Regions from separate parts of the Trinickia sp. LjRoot230 genome, predicted to be linked through region 2. Evidence: riboswitches for the same ligand, from Rfam matches in the RefSeq annotation. Region 2 holds a riboswitch; the other holds the start of a gene.
The links. A riboswitch is a leader RNA that binds a small molecule or an ion and turns the genes downstream of it on or off. The one in region 2 is predicted to bind cobalamin.

Region 1: linked by a shared signal. The riboswitch ahead of ACSQ20_RS15380 (TonB-dependent receptor plug domain-containing protein) and the one ahead of ACSQ20_RS21100 (HoxN/HupN/NixA family nickel/cobalt transporter) in region 2 are both predicted to bind cobalamin.

The regions. Positions count from the first base shown of each region.
Region 1 is NZ_CAXUQX020000001.1:3,375,395-3,385,426, reverse strand. It holds gene ilvD (dihydroxy-acid dehydratase) at 1-1,524, opposite strand, end outside; gene ACSQ20_RS15415 (LysR substrate-binding domain-containing protein) at 1,705-2,703, shown strand; gene lgt (prolipoprotein diacylglyceryl transferase) at 2,773-3,672, shown strand; gene ACSQ20_RS15405 (SIMPL domain-containing protein) at 3,724-4,461, opposite strand; gene ACSQ20_RS15400 (EVE domain-containing protein) at 4,547-5,011, opposite strand; RNA gene ssrS (6S RNA) at 5,081-5,262, opposite strand; gene ACSQ20_RS15390 (cell division protein ZapA) at 5,311-5,634, opposite strand; gene ACSQ20_RS15385 (ATPase) at 5,631-6,002, opposite strand; cobalamin riboswitch at 6,172-6,403, shown strand; gene ACSQ20_RS15380 (TonB-dependent receptor plug domain-containing protein) at 6,491-8,386, shown strand; gene ACSQ20_RS15375 (FecCD family ABC transporter permease) at 8,406-9,458, shown strand; gene ACSQ20_RS15370 (ABC transporter ATP-binding protein) at 9,455-10,032, shown strand, end outside.
Region 2 is NZ_CAXUQX020000002.1:458,891-468,922, forward strand. It holds gene ACSQ20_RS21085 (ATP-binding protein) at 1-53, opposite strand, end outside; gene cobN (cobaltochelatase subunit CobN) at 56-3,883, opposite strand; gene cobW (cobalamin biosynthesis protein CobW) at 3,890-4,987, opposite strand; gene ACSQ20_RS21100 (HoxN/HupN/NixA family nickel/cobalt transporter) at 5,034-6,095, opposite strand; cobalamin riboswitch at 6,250-6,532, opposite strand; cobalamin riboswitch at 6,593-6,819, shown strand; gene ACSQ20_RS21105 (cobalamin biosynthesis protein) at 6,896-7,318, shown strand; gene cobO (cob(I)yrinic acid a,c-diamide adenosyltransferase) at 7,350-7,952, shown strand; gene ACSQ20_RS21115 (cobyrinate a,c-diamide synthase) at 7,955-9,253, shown strand; gene ACSQ20_RS21120 (GlsB/YeaQ/YmgE family stress response membrane protein) at 9,295-9,549, opposite strand; gene ACSQ20_RS21125 (L-histidine N(alpha)-methyltransferase) at 9,694-10,032, opposite strand, start outside.

The sequences.
Region 1 (10,032 bases), on a different contig from region 2:
GTGGGCATCGATCGTGATCGAATCGCCTTCCTGAACAAGCCCGATGGCGCCGCCGATGAACGCTTCGGGCGCGACGTGGCCAACCACCATTCCCCAGGTCCCACCCGAAAAGCGTCCGTCGGTGATCAGCCCGACTGATTCGCCGAGCCCCTTGCCGATCAGCGCCGAGGTGGGCGCGAGCATTTCGGGCATGCCCGGGCCGCCTTGCGGGCCAAGATAGCGCAGCACGAGCACGTCGCCCGCTTTGATCTTGTCGTCGAGGATCGCGGCAAGCGCGCTTTGCTCGTCGTCGAAGACGCGCGCAGGGCCGGTGATCACCGGGTTCTTGAGGCCCGAAATCTTGGCGACGGCACCTTCCACAGCAAGGTTGCCCTTCAGGATCGCCAAGTGACCTTCCGAGTACAGGGCCCGGTCGATCGGGAAAATGACCTGCTGGTCGGCGCGCGGCACGCTCGGCACGTCTTTCAGTTCTTCGGCGAGCGTCTTGCCGGTGATCGTGATGCAATCGCCGTGCAGCAAGCCTGCATCGAGCAGAATCTTCATGACCTGCGGAATGCCGCCCGCGCGATGCAGGTCGGTTGCCACATACTCGCCCGACGGCTTCAGGTTGCAGATGACAGGCACGCGCCGGCGCACGCGCTCGAAGTCGTCGATCGTCCACTCGACTTCGGTTGCATGGGCGATGGCGAGATAGTGCAACACGGCGTTGGTCGAGCCGCCCGTGGCCATGATGACAGCCACCGCATTTTCGATCGACTTGCGCGTGATGATGTCGCGCGGCTTCAGGTCTTGCTTGACCGCCTCGACGAGCACGCGTGCCGATTCCGCGGCCGAGGTCACTTTCTCGTCATCGGGGTTGGCCATCGTCGACGAGTAGAGCAGCGACATGCCGAGCGCTTCGAACGACGAGCTCATCGTATTGGCCGTGTACATGCCGCCGCACGAGCCGGTGCTTGGGCAGGCGTGCTGCTCGATGCCATCGAAATCCTCTTGCGTCATACGCCCGGCTGTGAATTCGCCAACGGCCTCGAACGACGAGACGATCGTCAGATCCTTGCCCTTCCAGTTGCCCGGGCGGATCGTGCCGCCATACACATAGATGCCCGGCACGTTGATGCGCGCGAGCGCGATCATGCCGCCCGGCATGTTCTTGTCGCACCCGCCGATCACGACCACGCCGTCCATCCACTGACCCTGCACGCAAGTCTCGATGCAATCGGCAATGACTTCGCGCGAGACGAGCGAGTATTTCATGCCTTCCGTGCCCATCGACATGCCGTCGGAAATCGTCGGCGTGCCGAAAATCTGCGGATTCGCGTTCGCGTCCTTGACCGCTGCAACGGCCGCGTCGGCCAGGCGCTGCAAGCCGGCGTTGCACGGCGTGATGGTGGAGTGTCCGTTGGCAACGCCGATCATCGGCTTGTCGAAATCGTCCTTTTCGTAGCCGAGCGCGTAATACATCGAGCGGTTCGGCGCGCGCGCGACACCCTGGGTGATGTTTTTGGAGCGGCGGTTATAAGGCATGGTGGGGACTCCGGTTCGTTCGCGGGTTATTTGGTTTGCATCTGCGAAAAAGCGGCGGATCAGCGTCTTTTCGTTGTCTCACCGGCCGCTTGAGCGCCAAGGTCGCGCCAGAATGCCCTGACTCACAACATGTGTCCAATATATTATTCAGCACTGATTAGGTCGAAAAGGATATCAACGATGCCCCCCGATTTGCGCCAGCTTCGCTATTTTGTCGCCGTCGCCGAAGAACGGCATTTCGGGCGTGCCGCGCAGCGCTTGTCGATGACGCAGCCGCCGCTCTCGCAGGCAATCCGCTCGCTCGAAGAGGCGCTTGGCGTCGAATTGTTTGCGCGCACGAAGCGTACCGTCGAATTGACGGCGGTCGGGGCCGATTTGCTGCCGGAAGTGCGCAAGCTGCTCGCCCTGGCCGACGGGCTGCGCCCGTTGGCGCAAAGTCTGGTGCGCGGGGAGGCAGGCTCGCTTGCGCTGGCATTCGTCTCGACGGCCGATTACGGTTTGCTGCCGCAGTTGTTGCGCGAATTTGCGGTGCGCTATCCGCGCGTGCGGCTGCAGCTTGCCGAGGCGACGAGCGACGTTCAGATAGAGGAACTCGTCGCGGGCCGCATTGACGCGGGGCTTATCATTCCGCCGCTGCCGCCGCGCCATGCGGCGTCGTTGAGCTATTTGCCGGTCATGCGCGAGCCGCTCGTCGCGGCATTGCCAAGCACGGCGGTGTTGGGTGCGCATCGTGCGGGCCGGGCCCGAGGCCGAGTCCAAGGCCAGCTAAGCGGCGAGCCGCCCGATTGGGACGACGCGCCTGTCACGCTTACCGAACTGGCCGAATTACCGCTCGTGATCTTCCCTCGCCGTTTGGCGCCAGGCTTTTATGACATCATTACGGGCTGCTATGGCGCGGCGGGTTTGACGCCGCGCATCGGGCAGGAGGCGATCCAAATGCAGACGATCGTCAGCCTCGTGTCTGCGGGCATGGGCGTCGCGCTCGTGCCGCAGTCGTTGCGCAACTTGCGCCGCACCGGCGTGGTCTATCGTCCGCTGGCCGAGCGCGCGCCGATCGTCGAGACAGGGCTCGTTTGGCGCACAGCCGAAGTCAGCCCGGTGCTGGCCGGGTTGCTCGATGTCGTGCGCAGCCATGTCGCGGCGGCTTCGGCGCTTACGCGTCGCGGCCGCAAAGCCTGATTCGTTCCATCGCTCCATCAACTGTTCGAACCCGTTCACATTACTGCTCAACGCCCGATACCACACACGATGCTGATCCATCCCAATTTCGATCCGATTGCCATTCATCTCGGGCCGCTCGCCGTGCGCTGGTACGGCCTCATGTACCTCGTCGCGTTCGTGATGGCGATCGTCGTCGGGCGGCTGCGGCTGCGGATGCCGCACGTCGCGGCGCAAGGCTGGAACGTGCGCGATATCGACGACATGCTGTTTTACGGCGTGCTTGGCACGATCATTGGCGGGCGCCTCGGCTATGTCTTGTTTTACAAACCGGACTATTACTTCATGCACCCGCTCGACGTGTTCAAGGTCTGGCAAGGGGGCATGTCGTTTCATGGCGGTTTTCTCGGCGTAACGTTGGCCATGGTGCTATTCGCGTTTCAGCGCAAGCGAACCTGGCTGCAGGTTACTGATTTCGTCGCGCCGATGGTGCCGGCGGGGCTCGCGGCGGGCCGGCTCGGCAACTTCATCAACGGGGAGTTGTGGGGTCGCGTGACGGACCCGTCAGCGCCCTGGGCGATGATGTTCCAAAGTGCGTCGGAAGACGATGCCCATTGGCTGATCACGCACCCGGTGCTCGCGGCCAAGTGGCATCTCGTCGAGATTTTCGCGCAATACCACATGCTGCCCCGGCATCCGTCCGAACTCTATGAAATCGCGCTCGAAGGCATCGTGCTCTTTTTCGTGCTCTGGTTCTTTGCGCGTAAGCCGCGTCCGGTCGGCGCGGCGTCGGCTGTCTTTCTGATCGGCTATGGGCTTGCCCGTTTCATCGTTGAATTTGCGCGCGAGCCCGACGATTTTCTCGGCTTGCTCGCGCTTGGATTCTCGATGGGGCAATGGCTTTCGATACCGATGATCGTCGCCGGCGTTGCGCTTTTCGCTTGGTCGTACCGGCGCGCAAGTAAGGAGCCGGCAGCGCTTGCGCGCTAAACACCGGGCGGGCCGTGACGCGAGTGCGGCGCGTGCTGCCCCGTGTCGTCGTCAGCGGCTCATTTGCACCGAGCCCGAGACATTCACTGTTACACGCGCTTTGCCGGCTTCGATGGGCAGCGGCGCCGCCTCGGGCGCCGCCATCGCGCGCATCGCGAACATCGGGCGCGGCGACGGCATTTCGCTGCCGATGTTGACCTCGCGTATCGTGTAGCCGCCATAGCCGAACGCACGCGTCGCCGATTCCGCCGCTTTACGGAACGAGGCAATGGCGTCACCCGTCAGCTTGTCGGCGGTCGCGCGTTGTGCCTCCGGCGAGAGCGAAAACGCGACATTGCCCACTTGCATCGTAGTGTTCAATTGGCCAGCAAGCTTCGAGGCGGCGGCGAAATCGCGCGACTCGAGCACGACCTCGGTGCGTCCGCGCCAGGCGGAGATATGGCCGTTACGGTCGGTCGATGGTGAAATCGAAAACGTACCGGTCCGTGCGCTCACGCCGGCCACACCTTTTGCCTGTGCAAGCGCGGCGGCCGTGCGCTTGTTGAGCGCGTCTGTCAACGAGCCCGCATCGGACGCTTCTTGCTCGTAAAAGAGCGTGATGTCGACGACGTCCTGTGCGACTTCATTGCTTGCCTGCGCCGACAGCGACAGCACGCCCGACGGCACGGCGTTCTCGGACATCGGCATCGTGGCGGCGTGGGCCGAACGGGGTGCGAGCGCGGTCAATGCGGTGATCGACATCAGCGTCGTGGCGCTCAGCAATGCGAAGGTGAAGGCGGTTTTTCTCATCTCAGGTCCTTGTTATAGAAACTATCGAAACAGCAGATTGAGAGATTAACCGAGTTCGTATGGCGCGATAGGCAGGCGGTCGTTCCTAGCCTCCGGTCAGTTGCTTGGTGATGAAGCGCCATTCGGCTTCGGTCACCGGCGTGATCGACAACCGGTTGCCCTTGGCGAGCACGCGCATGTTGGCGAGCTCCGGGTGGGCGCGCAACGCGGCGAGCGCAATCAGCGGTGTCTTTTTAACGAAGCGGACGTCGACGAGCATCCACCGCGGTGTTTCCCGCGTCGATTTCGGGTCGAAATAGGGGCTTTTCGGGTCGAATTGCGTCGGGTCCGGATAGGCGCGCGAAACCACTTCGGCCAACCCCGCGATGCCCGGCTCGGGGCAGCTCGAATGATAAAAGAGCACGCCGTCGCCAAGCTGCATCGTGTCGCGCATGAAGTTGCGCGCCTGATAATTGCGTACGCCCGTCCACGGCAATGTGCGTGACTTCGCGGCGAACAGATCGTCGATGCTTGCTTCGCTCGGTTCGGACTTCATCAGCCAATAGCGCATAGTGACTTCCCGTGACACCGCACACGCACCGCAAATGAAAACGGCATCGGAATAACCGATGCCGTTGAATAAATCCCCACCTTGGCCGCTAGGCCGGCATCCTGAACCGAGGATTCAGAATTGGTCGCAGTTAGCCGCACTTCGGGTACATCAGACAGAGTGACGCGCACACCCGTGCTGCAAATTTCCGCAACCGTGCACATGGCATTGGTTCAAGGAATTTATGACCTTGGCGAACCAGGCAGGGAAGCCGTAAAACTTGTGTAAACCTAAACTTTGCGAACGATTACCGCTCGTGCTTACCTAGCTTCAAGGGCTTCGTTTTGCCCCAGTACCGCACCGAGTTGCTCATTCATTTGGCGCATTGTACGCCGGATTTCCTCGGCCGGGAATGCTTCGCCATGACGAATACTTTCCTGCAGCCGCACGAGCTCGGAAGCCAGCGACAGCGCGGCCATCACCGCAATGCGATCGGTACCGCGCACGTTGCTGTGGCTACGCACCTTCGTCATTTCGGTATCGACGCGTGCGACAGCCTCGAGCAGTGCCGCCTCGGTTTCCGGTGAGCAGGCGAGACGATACGTCTGGCCGAGAATCGAGGCTTCGATCTGTTTCGTCGTCATGCGGTGTCTCCGTGCTGGGCAGCGCCGTTGCGTGCCGCTTCGCGTGTTGCCTCAGTTTCGCCCGTGCCGCCCGACAGCAAATCGAGCTGGGAGTCGGCGTCATAGGGGCTCTTGCCGCGCGGCAATTTTTCGAGAATCACGTTCAGGCGGACTTGCGCATCGTCGATCTTCGCAAGCAGCGTGTCGCGCTCGACTTGCAGCGCGTTGCGTTCGTCGCGCAAAAGGGCCAACTCGGCGCGTGCGGCGTCGTTTTCCGCGCGCAATTGCGTGAGTTGCTCTTCGAGCGCGTGACGGGCTTGCTGATGGCGTTCGTTGATCGCAATCAGCAAGCCGATGTTTTGTGACAGGGTTTCGAGTTCGTTAAGCATCTGCGGCGTCCTCTAAAGACTTGTGCATTTTAGCGCGGAATACGGAGCCGTCCGACCTCTGTCTCGTTTCCAGACGTAACAACCCCCCGCATTTTTGTGCCTACGGAGCGTCACGAGACGCCAACCCGGTGCGAATGCGGCGATTCTTGACGGTGTCCATGCGCCGCTCCTACACTTGCGGCACTTTGGTGCCCGCGTGCGGTCCGATGCGCGCGGTTAAACGGGAAACAGGGAGCGAAGTCCGCCCGGACGAGCCAACCTGTGCTGCCCCCGCAACGGTAAGCGATACGCCGCGCGTGACGCGCGCGAGAGAGGTCCGATGCCACTGCGCACTGCGCTGCGTGGGAAGGCGGACCCGATAGGTCGCCAGCCCGGATACCGGCCAAAGGGGGGAGTGCGGCGCATCGTACCAGCGCGTCGCACTTATGACACGGTGGCCTGCGGGTGGCGGGCTGACTGTCTCGTCCGACAGGAAAGACCACACAATAATGTTCTCGACCTTGCTTCACAAGGCGTTGTTCGTTGCGTTCGCTGGCTTGCCGCTGGCCGCGTTCGCTCAAGCTTCGAACGATGTATCGTCACCTTCTGCTGCTTCTGCTGCTTCCGCCGAGGAAAGCGAACAGACGCTCGCACCAGTTGTCGTGACGGCCCAGCGCGCCCCGCAGCCGATCGCCGACGCTATCGCGCAAACGACGCGCTTTACGCGTCGCGACATCGACGACGCGACAGCCACGGACCTGCCCGAGTTGCTCGCGCTTGCACCGGGCGCGCAAATCGCGCGCTCGGGCGGGCCCGGCGCCAATTCGACGCTGATGTTGCGCGGCGGCTCGGCCACGCAGTCACTGGTGCTGATCGACGGCGTGCGCGTCGATTCGGTGAGCCTCGGACAAGCGCAGATCGCGCAAATTCCGCTCGCGCAGATCGATCATGTCGAAGTGGTCAATGGCGACGTCTCCGCGCTTTATGGGTCCGGCGCGATGGGGGGCGTCGTGCAGGTCTTCACGAAGGACGGCGGGGCACACCCGCCGCGCTTTCACTTCTCGCTCGGCTACGGCAGCTATCACACGCAAAAGCAGGAGGCGGGAGTCGAAGGTGCGTTCGACAAAGAGGGCAAGACGACGTTCAGTTTCAATGTGGCGCGCTTCAAGAACGATGGATTCTCATCGATCGACCCCGCTTTGGCGCCGAATGCCAATCCGAATGCAAACGGTTATTTGAACGAGAGCGTGTCGGCGATGGTGCGCCACAAATTCAGCGATAAATGGGACGCCGGCGTGCGCGCGTTCCAGTCCAACGGCAATGCCAGTTTCGATAACGCCTATGGCTCGCCTACCGACATCAACAATCTCTATAGCAAGGTGCGTCAAGCGTCGGTGTTCGCCAACGGCAAGCTGACCGACTGGTGGACCGCGCATTTCACGGCGGCCGAGGGCGACGATCGGAGCGTCGAGAAGGTCAATGGCGTCTACGACAACCGTTTCGATACCGAGAACCGGCAATACACCTGGCAAAACGATTTCAAGCTGACGCCGGAACACAAACTGCAATTGGGCTACGAACATCTCGATCAGCAGCTCGATTCCGATACAGTCAGCGCGCCGCAGCGCCATGTCGATTCGGTATTCGTCGGCTATGCGGGGCGCTTCGGCGCTAACCGGATACAGGCCAATGTGCGGCGCGACCAATATTCGGATTTCGGCGGCGCCAATACCTATTACCTCGGCTATGGCTACGATTTCACCGAGCATTGGTCCGCGACGGGCAGCTATTCCAGCGCATTTCGCGCGCCAAGCTTCGATGACCTCTATTATCCCGGCAGCGGCAATCGATCCATTCGGCCCGAGCGCAGTCATTCGATCGAAGCGGCGCTGCAGTACGCGTCGGATTCGCTCGGGGTGATGCGCTTGACGGCGTTCCAGACCACCTATACCGATCTGATCAACTACGTGGCGACGCAAGGCGGACTCTATTATCTGGCCGAGAACGTCGGCCGTGCGAAAGTGCAGGGCATCGAAGGGTCGTGGCGTGGGCGGATCGGCAAAACGGACGTCCGTGCGGCGCTGACGGTGCAAAATCCTGTCGATGAAGACAACCGGACCGATCTCAATCGGCGTGCAAGGCACTTTGCGTCGTTCTCGGCGAATCGTGGGGTCGGGCCGTGGCGGTTCGGCGGCGAATGGATCGTCAGCGGCGCGCGCAACGATAGCGGCAACACGCTCGGCGGCTACGGCATCGTGAACCTCTCGGCGCGCTATCACGTGACGAAGGCTTGGTACGTCGCAGCGCAAATCCAGAACCTGTTCGACAAGCACTATGAGCTCGCCTATCCCTATAACACCCCGCGGCGCAGTGCGTTCATCACGCTCGGCTGGCAGCAGCAATGATGCCGCTTAACGCCGTCGTATGGCTGGGCAAGCCGCTATGAACCGGCTCGCGTCTGTCGCGCGTGCCCCGATGAACGGCAAGCGTGCCGCGCTGATCTGGCTCGTGCTCGGTAGCTGCGCATTCGCAGTCTTCGTTGCGGCGCTCACGCTAGGGAGTGTCGAGATTTCGCCGACGCGCGCGCTGTTGGCGCTCGTGCATGCGCGTGCGGGCAGCACCGACCCGCTCGACGAAATCGTGCGGACGCTGCGCTTGCCGCGCGCGCTTGCAGGCTTCGCGTGCGGTGGGTTGCTCGCGTTGGCTGGCGCGCTGTTGCAGGTTCTGCTGCGCAATCCGCTGGCCGAACCGTATGTGCTCGGTGTGTCCGGCGGCGCGGCCGTCTTTGCCGTGCTCGCTATGCTCGGAGGGGCGGCATGGTGGCTCGTCGACGCCGCCTCGTTCGCCGGCGCGCTGATCTCCATCGCCCTCGTGCTCGGTTTTGCGCGCCGCGCGTTGAGCGCGGGCGAGCCGCAGGAGGCGTCGCCGCGGCTCTTGCTGACGGGCGTCGTGCTGGCAACGGGATGGGGGGCGTGCATCACGCTGCTGCTGACGGTCGCGCCCGACGAACGGCTGCGCAGCATTCTCTTTTGGCTGACAGGCGATCTGAACGGCGCGGCGAGCCCGTGGCCCGCGCTCGTTGCACTCGCGCTCGCGCTCGCCGTCGCTACGCCTGTTGCGCCTCAACTGAACGTCCTGCTGCGCGGTGAAGCGCTGGCGCTCGCGCTCGGTGTGCCTGCGGGCCGCCTGCGTTTGCGCATCTACCTCGTCGCGTCGCTCGCGGCCGCTGCGGCCGTTACGACGGCTGGCACGATCGGCTTCGTCGGGCTCGTCGTGCCGCACGCGTTGAGGCTCGTCTGCGGCAACGATCAACGCATGCTCGTGCCGGCGTCGGTGCTGGCGGGCGGTGTGGCCGTGATGGGGGCCGATCTTGTCGCGCGCACGATCGTCGCGCCCGCGCAGTTGCCGGTCGGTGTCGTGACGGCCTTGATCGGTGTGCCCGCGTTCTTGTGGATGCTTGCCAGGAGGCGGCGATGAGCGGGCAGCCGTTCGACGCATCTGCGATTTCGCTCGATGTGCGCGGGCTGACGCTGCGCGCAGGCACGCGCACGTTGCTCGCCGATTTCACGCAGACGTATCGTGCGGGCGAAATCTGGTGCATCGCCGGGCCGAACGGTGCCGGCAAAACGACGCTGATCTCGACGCTCGCGGGCCTGTTGCAGCCCGCGCAGGGGCATGTGGCGCTCGACGGCGTGCGCATCGACGCGTGGCCGCAGGCCAGCTTGGCGCGTCGACGAGCGTTGATGCCGCAAAGCACGCATGACGCGTTCAGTGCAAGCGTGCTCGACATCGTGCTTTTGAACCGCTTTCCGTACCTGACCGGCTGGGGCTGGGAGGCCGAGAGCGACCGTGCCGCGGCGCAGGCGGCGCTCGATGCGTTCGCGCTTGGCACGCTCGCGGCGCGCGACGTGCGTTCGCTTTCGGGCGGCGAACGCCAGCGCGTCGCGCTTGCCGCCGCCATCTGTCAGGACGCGCCGCTGGTGTTGCTCGACGAGCCGCTCGCGCATTTGGATCTGCATCATCAGATCGATTGCCTCACCGTGCTTGGAGC
Region 2 (10,032 bases):
CTGATCAGCGCGGCGAACGGATAAGGCGCGGGCAAAGCCGCGCGCAGCGACATGTTCATGACGTTATTCCTTCGATCTGCTGTTCGCTCGCAAGCAAATGCGCTGCGATCTGCGCGCGATAAGCGCCAGGGTTCTGCCACAATCCGCGTTCGATCGCCTCGAGCAAACGCTCGCAGATCGAATGCATCGCATGCGGGTTGTGCGCCTGTAAAAAATCGCGCGTCGGTGCGTCGTTCAGATAAGCATCCGTTACGAGCGCGTATTGGTGGTCGGCAACGACGCGCGCGGTGGCATCGTAACCAAACAGGTAATCGACGGTTGCCGCCATTTCTGCCGCACCCTTGTAGCCATGGCGCTTGACACCGTCGATCCACTTCGGATTGATCACCCGCGAACGGATCACACGTGCGATCTCCTCGGTCAGCGGACGCACACGCGGCGCCGCCGGGTTGCTATGGTCCGCATGATAGATGAGCGGCTGCGCGCCTGCGAAGTGCCGCACCGCAGCCGCGATTCCACCTTGAAACTGATAGTAGTCGTTCGAGTCGAGCAGATCGTGCTCGCGATTGTCCTGGTTATGCAGTACAACATCGATCGTCGCCAGCCTCGTAGCGAACACCTCGCGCGCCTCATCGCCCGCGCTGCGCTGCCCATAGACGTACCCACCCCATTCGCGATACGCGTTTGCAAGATCGGCATCGCTGTCCCATTGGCGCGAATCGATCATTTCCTGCAGCCCTGCACCATAGGCACCCGGCTTCGCACCAAACACACGCCAGCCGGCCCGCGCACGCGCCTTGTCTGCATCGAGGCCCTGCGCGATCCATGCGTCGCGCTCGCGCAGCACACGCACCCTTATCGGATTCACATCTTCGGCTTCGTCGTCGAGCTCCGCCACGCCTTGCACAGCGGCATCGAAAAGATGCATGACGTTCGGGAACGCATCGCGAAAAAAACCCGACACGCGCAGCGTGACATCGATGCGCGGCCATTCGAGCACGCCAGTCGGCAAGATTTCGAAGTCAGTCACACGATGGCTGCCCGGCGCCCACTTCGGACGCACACCCATCAACGCGAACGCCTGCGCGATATCGTCGCCACCTGTGCGCATCGTTGCGGTGCCCCACACGGAAAGACCGATCGCGCGCGGGTAATCGCCATGCTCTTGAAGATGACGTTCGATTAGTTGGCGCGCGGACTTGAGCCCGAGTGCCCACGCCGCCTGCGTTGGAACGGCACGTGTGTCGATCGAATAAAAATTGCGCCCGGTCGGCAGCACATCAGGCCGCCCGCGCGACGGGGAACCGCTCGGCCCAGGCGGTACAAATCGACCTTCAAGGCCACGCGCAAGATTGCGCAATTCGCTCGCGCCACAGGCGTCGAGGCGCGGCAATACGTCATTCGCCAGCCGTTGCAGCACGCACGCCGTCAGCGGCAATGTGGCGATCGGACTCGCATTAACACTACTAATGCCTATGCCGGCGCCGCGGTCATCGTTCAGCATCTGGCTTTCCACCACGGACGCCGCGAGCAACTCGAGCCGCTCGCGCGTATCGCCGTTATGGCGCCAGGGCGCGTCGCTAATCTGCGCCAGCATCGGCGGACGCGGGCCCGTCCACAATGGCGCCCATTCCGCCGCCAATGGATCGAAGCCATCCGCGATCTCAAGATCGTGTGCGAGCGCGTCGATCAGGCCCGCGTTGGCGCCGCGACCATCGCCCACCGGGAAACGTCCGAGCGCGAGCAGCGTATCGCGCCGTTGCAGCCCTTGTGGCGAACTTCCAAACGTGTGCAAGCCGTCGCGAATCTGCGCCTCCTTCAGCTCGCAAAGCCATGCATCCACACGCGTAAGCAGCGCATCCTCGTCTTCGCGCCCACGCGGCGGCGCCATGCTGAGCTCCTCGTGCAGCCGGTGCTCGACGATCGTCGCGACAATCGTGCTGCGCAGTAATCGCGCGCGACGCGCATCGACCAACAGTGCTTCGTAGTATTCGTCGACTTGCCGCTCGAGGTCCTGCAACGGGCCATACGTCTCGGCTCGCGTGAGCGGCGGCATCAAATGGTCGATGATGACCGCCTGCGCGCGGCGCTTCGCCTGGCTGCCCTCGCCTGGGTCGTTGACGATAAACGGATAAAGATGCGGCACCGGCCCAAGTATCAAATCGGGCCAGCAGCTTGCGCTGAGCGCAACGCTCTTGCCCGGCAGCCATTCGAGATTGCCGTGCTTGCCGACATGGACAATCGCATCAACATTGAACCCGCGACGCAGCCAGAAATAGAAAGCCAGATATGCGTGCGGCGGCACGAGATCGGCATCGTGATAACTGGCGTAATCGCTCCCCTCGCGCGTACGTGGCGGCTGTATGCCGATGAATACCTGCCCGCAATGCCAACCGGCGATCATGAAACGGCCTCGCCGAATCGTTGGATCGCGTTCGGGCGGCCCCCAACGCGCGTTCAGCGCCTGCTTGACATCGTCCGGCAACGCGTCGAAGCATGTGAGGTAGTCATCGAGCGAAAAGCTTTGCAGCGCCGGGCGCAGGCTTCGCATATTGGGCTCGTTCGTCACACCTTGCGTCAGCATGCGCATCAGCGCATCGCTATCGTCGGGCACGTTGTCGACGCGATAGCCCGCATCGCGCAACATTGAAAGGATCGCGACGACAGACGCCGGCGTGTCAAGCCCGACGCCGTTGCCGATCCGCCCTTCGCTAGTCGGATAATTCGCAAGCACGAGCGCAAGCCGTTTTTCACCGTTGCGGATATGTCGCAGCCGGCACCAATGTCGGCTCAGTTCCGCCACGAAGGCAATGCGCTCGGCATCGGGTTGATAGCGGACCACATCGACTTCCGTCTGCGCGCATCGATACGCGAGGCCTTTGAAGCTGATCGCTCGCGTAATGATCCGTCCATCGACCTCAGGCAATGCGATGTGCATTGCGATATCGCGCGCATTCAACCCTTGATTGTCGTTAAGCCAGCTCTCGCGGCTTGCGCTGGACAAAATGACTTGCATCACCGGCGCGTCGCCGGCGAGCACGAACGGCTCGGGGTCGTCGATAGCGGACGCGGCAAATGACGTGGTATTGAGCACGAGCGCTGCATCATGCTCGGCGCAAAGGCGTGCGACGACATCGCGGCATACCGTGTCTTTGAGCGAGGTGACCGCAACCGGCAGCGGATTCATCTGCCGCACTTCGAGCGCTTCGATGAGCGCATCGAACGCCGCCGTATTAGCGGCTTGAAGATGCGCGCGATAAAAGAGTATTGCGACGACTGGCGCACCGGCGCACCAACGTGATTGCCAATCGGCGATGGTCGGCGTATCGCGTTGTGGATGATAGAGCGCCGCAGACGGCAGCGGAACAGGCGGCGGTGGCTCGCTCCCCCAACCGAATCCATGCCAGGCGATCGCGCGCAAAAACGCTTGTGCGTTCGTCGGCCCGCCTTCGCGCAGATAACGCCACAGCAATCGCGAGAGCGATGCATCGGCGGTACTTTTGGCGATGAGGTTTTCGTCCTCCTGCAAATCACCCGAAAACATGACGAGCAGTTGACGCTTGTGCCTTGCCAGCTCGCCGATACGTTCGATGCCGTAGGGCCAATAAGCCTCGCCGCCAAGATGATCGATGACGATCACGCGTGCATGCTGCAACACGTCGTCGATATAAAAATCGACGGACGCTGGCTGCCGCAGATAAGCCAGGTTCGCCAGACGCAGGCTCGGAAAGCCTGCGCCGAGCCGTTCGACGACGCTCGCCAGCAACGACAGCGTCGTATCGGCCGAGCTCATCACGACGATGTCAGCGGGCTGTTGATCGATCCGCACGACACCGGCCGCATCGTCGACGAAGCCGCCAGGCACGGTACGCAATAAGTGCATGATGTATCAGACCGGTTGCACTTCGGCCGCAAGCGCCGCATCGAATGCACGCTGCAGCAGCGCTTGATCGAGGCCCTGCCCGATCAGCACGAAACGGCTGGTGAGCGATTCGTGCGGTTGCCAGCGCCGGTCGAAATAACTGTCGAATCGTCGACCGACGCCTTGAATCACAAGACGCATCGGTGCACCCGGCAGCGCGGCAAAACCTTTGGCGCGATAAATCGCATGCGCCTCGACAAGCCGCCGCAGCGCGGCGACGGCCGCCTCACGCGTGGCAGGATGACCGCTGACAACAACTGAATCGAATTCATCGTGATGATGATCGTGATGATCTCCATCGGCCGAGCCGTGATGATCTTCGCGCAGATGAATGGCTGCTTCGGATGCGGATTCGAGGCCTAGCAGCGCATGCAAATCGAGCGCGCCCATTTGCGCGCGCACGATCTTGACCTGCGCGGGAATTTCTTCGCGAACGAGTGCCTCGACTGCAGCGCTTTGCATGTCGTCGAGCAAGTCAACTTTATTGAGCACCACGAGATCGGCCGCGCACAACTGATCTTCGAACAGCTCGTGCAACGGCGATTCATGGTCAAGATTGGGATCGGCTTTGCGCTGCGCATCGACGGCATCGGGATCGGCCGCGAATTGCCCGCTGGCGACAGCCGCGCCATCAACGACGGTCACCACAGCATCGACAGTAAATCCCGTCTTGATGGACGGCCAGTTGAAAGCCTGCACGAGCGGCTTTGGTAATGCGAGACCCGACGTCTCGATCAGCACATGATCGAGACCATCGCGACGTTCGATCAACTGCTCCATCACGGGCAAGAATTCCTCTTGCACGGTGCAGCACAGGCAACCGTTGGCTAGCTCATAAAGCGAGCCGGCCTCTTCGTTCTCACCGCCGCTGCCATCGTCGGTGCATCCGATGCCGCATCCTTTGAGGATTTCGCCGTCGATGCCGAGCTCGCCGAACTCATTGACGATGACGGCAATACGCAAGCCGCGCGCGTTGCCGAGAATATGGCGCAGCAAGGTGGTTTTGCCGCTGCCGAGAAAGCCGGTGACGATCGTCACCGGAATTTTGCGCATGGAAGTCTGCATCTGATGCCTCAATCTTTATCGAAAAAACAATCAAATCGACGTTCATTCAAGTCGACACAGTCACATCGATTTTGTCGTAGCGCTTCACGCGGTAAATCAACGCCGAAGCAGCCCAACTCAATACGAAGATGCCGATAACGAAATAGCCAAGCAATCCGAAGTGCGCGGCGATATTGCCGATGAAATCCCAAAATCCGCCTTTAAGCTGCAGCTTGTCGGCCGCCAGCGCGAGCGCTTCGACGCTGCCGATCACGAGCGCCACGACGACCGAGACGAATGTGATCGTCATGTTGTAGTAGATCTTGCGGATGGGCCGCACGAACGCCCATTGATATGCACCGGTCATCAGAATGCCATCGGTCGTATCGACGAGCGACATGCCGGCCGTAAAAAGCAGCGGTAATGCGGCGACGGACCAGACCGACATCCCGCCCGAGGCTTGCGTCGCCGAGATGCCGAAAAGCGCGACCTCGGTGGCGGTATCGAAACTGAGGCCAAACAGCAGCCCGATCGGATAAAGATGCCAACTACGCGAGGCAAGTGCAAAAAGCGGGCGAAACACGCGGGCGAGGAACCCGCGCGAACCGAGCAGCAAATCGAGGTCTTCTTCGACCAGCGGTTCACCGCGGCGCGCAGCGCGAAACGTGCGCCAAAGCGATAGCAGGATAGTCATATTGGCAAGCGCGAGCACCAACAGAAAAAAGGCCGATATGCTCGTGCTGATCAAACCGCCCACCGCTTTCAATTGCGAAAAATGTGTCGTCAGCGTCGCAGCCGTCAGCGCAACGGCAATCGACATCACGATGATCACCGTCGAATGTCCGAGCGAAAAGAAAAAGCCGGTACCGAGCGGGTTGCGACGTTCCTGCAGCAGCTTGCGCGTCACGTTGTCGATCGCGGCGATATGATCCGCGTCGACGGCATGTCGCAGCCCGAACGTATAAGCGAGCAAAGCGGTACCGAGTAGTACCGGCTGACCGCGAAACGCCACGAACGCCCATACCCATGCGCCCACATTGAATGCCAGTAGCACGGCATAGATACCGGCCACTTTCCTGCGCAACGCAGTTGAACTGTCGTTGAAGAGCCCACAGACGGACTTGAGCACGGTTGACCTCTGGCTTAAGCGAAACCCGAATTGACGTGGACGCAGCACATCGTGCAAAGCAATGCGATGTTGTGTGCAAATTGCGAATTGCCAACTGCGAAGCGCAAAGCGCGAAGTGCGAAGACGTCCTGGCCGGCATGCCACCTACCCGCGGCATCCGTCCTCCCCTCTGGCCGGTATCCGGGCTTGCGAAAGCGCCGCTTCACCTTCCCACGCGAGTAGTGATATTTCTTGCGCAGTGGTTACCATACACGCGCGACCTTGCGCGCATGCATCGAAGCCGGCGTTGCATCGCTTGCGCGATGCGTTCGCTTAACCGTTGCGGGGGCAGCACAGGCTGGCGATATCGAACAGCGACTGTCGCGACACGCTCCTGTTTCCCGTTTAACTGCGCGCGCAGGAATGCGCACGCGAGCACCAGATTGGGAGCGAGTGTAGGTCGCTCAGCACCGACCGTCAAGGAACGGTACAGAAACGGTATAGCTAATTTGCTGTGATATCGTATGCCTCGCGTCTGGTGCTCGCATGCGCGTTCGCGCCTGCAGTTAAACGGGAAACAGGAGGGCGAACGTGCCTTTGCCTGTGCTGTCCCCGCAACGGTCAACCGCCAGCGGATCAATCGATCCTGCACGCTCTTCAAAGCCACTGTCCGCGTGTGCCGGGTACGGGAAGGCGAAGATGCGAGGCGGCCAGCCCGGATACCGGCCGGCGCAAGGGGCGGCCATGAGTCCGCCGAACGCCATGGCCGCGGGGGACGGTCCACGGCGCATCGCGCTGCCGCGCGCCACGTCCAGCATCACATGAGCCTTGTGTCACCCCTACTACCGCCACCGCTGCGCGCCGCGCTTACTGTTGGCATCGGCTGCCGGCGCGGTGTTTCAATCGACGAAATCGAAGCCGCGGTGCACGCGGCGCTTGGCGAGCGCGCGCTCGATCATGTTGATCGGGTGGCCACGATTGCGTCGAAAGCGGACGAGCCTGCGCTCATTGCGTTTTGCACGCATTACCGGTTGCCGCTCACCACGTTTTCCTCAGACGTCATCAATGCCTGTCTCGAGGCCAATCCAACGCTTGCGGCTTCGCCTGCGGCACGTCGACACCAGGGCGTGCGCGGCGTGTGCGAACCATGTGCGCTGCTTGCGACACCGGGCGGCCAGCTCGTGGTGGGCAAGCAGACGCTCGGCCGTGTCGCCGTCGCTATTGCGGCCGTACCCGAACCTTGAACAGACTCCATGGAGCAACGAGGACCAACCGATGAAAACCGATCCCGAATCGCATCAACGCATGACGCAACGGCGCCGCGACGGTCATGAAAAAAAACAAGCGGCCGCGACCGTCGAAAAAGGGCTTTTGATCGTCCATACCGGCAACGGCAAAGGCAAGAGCACGGCCGCGTTCGGCATGGCCGTACGGATGCTCGGGCATAACGAGCGCATTGGTGTCGTGCAGTTCATCAAGGGCGCGCTGCATACGTCGGAGCGCGATTTCCTGGGCGGCCATCCGCAATGCGATTTCGTCACGATGGGCGACGGCTATACATGGAACACACAAAATCGCGAAGCCGATATGGCCACCGCGCGCAAAGGCTGGAATGAAGCGGTCCGAATGATCGAAAGCGGGGAATATCGAATGGTGATCCTCGACGAGCTCAATACGGTGCTCAAGTATGAATATCTGCTGGAGGACGAAGTGCTCGCCGTCTTGCAGGCGCGCAAACCGATGCAACATGTCGTCGTCACGGGCCGGCATGCCTCCGACGCGTTGATCGACGCCGCCGATCTCGTTACCGAAATGCGGCTCGTGAAGCATCCGTATCGCGAACAAGGCGTAAAGGCGCAGCGCGGCGTGGAGTTCTGACGGTGCCCGCATGCTCCGCTCTTTTTATCAGCGCACCGGCGTCAGGCCAGGGCAAGACCACGATTACCGCAGGTCTCGCACGGCTGCATCGAAGGCATGGGCGGCGCGTACGCGTCTTCAAGGCAGGCCCTGACTTTCTCGATCCGATGATTCTCTCGCGCGCGAGTGCAGCGCCGGTCCTTTCGCTGGATCTGTGGATGGTCGGCGAGCCGGCGTGCCGCCAATTGCTTGCGGATGCGGCAGCCGATGCCGATCTGATCCTCGTCGAAGGCGTGATGGGGCTTTTCGACGGCACGCCCTGCAGCGCCGACCTCGCCGCGACATTCAACCTACCCGTCGCCGCGGTGATTTCCGCGAAGGCCATGGCGCAGACGTTCGGGGCCGTCGCGCTCGGGCTCGCGCGTTATCGACAAGACGTTCGGCTCCATGGTGTATTCGCGAACCACGTTGCCTCGCCCGGTCACGCGCAGATGCTCGAACGTGCGCTGCCAGGTGATATTCGCTGGCTCGGCCATGTCGCTCCTTCGGAGGAAATCGGCCTGCCTTCGCGGCACCTCGGTTTGCATCAGGCTGATGAGATCGCTGGACTCGAAGCTCGCATCGATAAAGCAGCCGATGCACTCATCGGCACGGCGCTGGCCGAACTGCCGCCGGCCGTCGAGTTCGGGCCCGCGTCGCAAGCCGCCGTACCCAGACTGCTCGCTGACCGACACATCGCGATTGCCTGCGACGCAGCGTTTTCATTTATCTATCCCGCGAACACACGCCTTCTCGAAGCGCTTGGCGCGCGAGTCAGCTACTTTTCGCCGCTGGCAGACGAACCGTTACCCGACCTGGCCGATGCGCTCTATTTGCCGGGCGGCTATCCGGAACTGCACGTCGACGCGCTCGCAATGGGTCTACGCACTGCCACGTCGATTCGCGACCATGTCGCGGCGGGCAAGCCAGTCGTCGCGGAATGTGGTGGCATGCTCTATCTGGTCGAAACATTGACCGATCGTGCCGGCACGGTCGCGCCGATGCTGGGCGTGCTGCCGGGGCGTGCGGTCATGCAAGCTCGACTCGCTGCGTTGGGCATGCAGCAGATGATGACGGCACACGGCGCGATGACGGGCCACACGTTTCACTACTCGCACCTGACGACGCCGCTCAAGCCGATAGGTCATGCGACGCGGCCATCGAGCGACCAGCCGGGCGAGCCGATATTCCGGCATGGCTCGATCGTCGCCAGCTACATGCATGGTTATTGGCCTTCGAACCCGGGCCTGACGGCGGCACTTTTTTGCGGCGAGGCGTTTTGAACCCGTTCCAAACCCGACCTGCCGCAATTTAGAACTACTAACTAACCGCGCTTGATCAATCTCACAATCAAAATGAGAATGATCGCTCCCGCCGTGGCGGTAATAATGGAAGAAATCCATCCTCCACCAAGGTTGATATGGAGCAACCCCGCCAACCACCCGCCGACGAGAGCGCCAACGAGGCCAACGACGATATCGCCCAATAGCCCGAATCCGCCGCGGCCGAGGATGACGCCGGCAAGCCAGCCCGCAATGATGCCGATGATGAGCCAAGCAATGATTCCGTGAGATGCCATCATGAGGTGATGCTCCTTTTTTGTGATTTCGACTCGGTGCGATTTGCACTGAAGCGTCCGTCGATCGGACAACACCTGTCACCCCGGCAGCTGCCCGGTCGAAGACGCTAGTGTGCCATGCGCCGCGGGAATGTCAGATGAAACTTACGGAGCCTCCGCGCTTCGTTCAGCAACAACTGCCGTCACGACCGAATAGGTACCGGAATCGGCGTCCTCGAATGCCACTTCCGCGAAACCGGCTGCCTCTAACGCCGCTTTGAGACCCTCATGCGTAAAGCGTAATGAGGTGAACGCAACGATCTGTTCACCTTGCGCAAGCGAAATGTCGGTGCCATCGATCACGACATCCTTGTTCAGCGTGAAAATCCCCTCAATGCCGGGAGCCTCGTCGTTCCAGATGATTTCGAGCTTGCCGGCATCCGCAATACCAAGCCGCCGAAGCGGTGCGGTAATCAGCTTCGTGTAGGCGTCACTCCGATATCC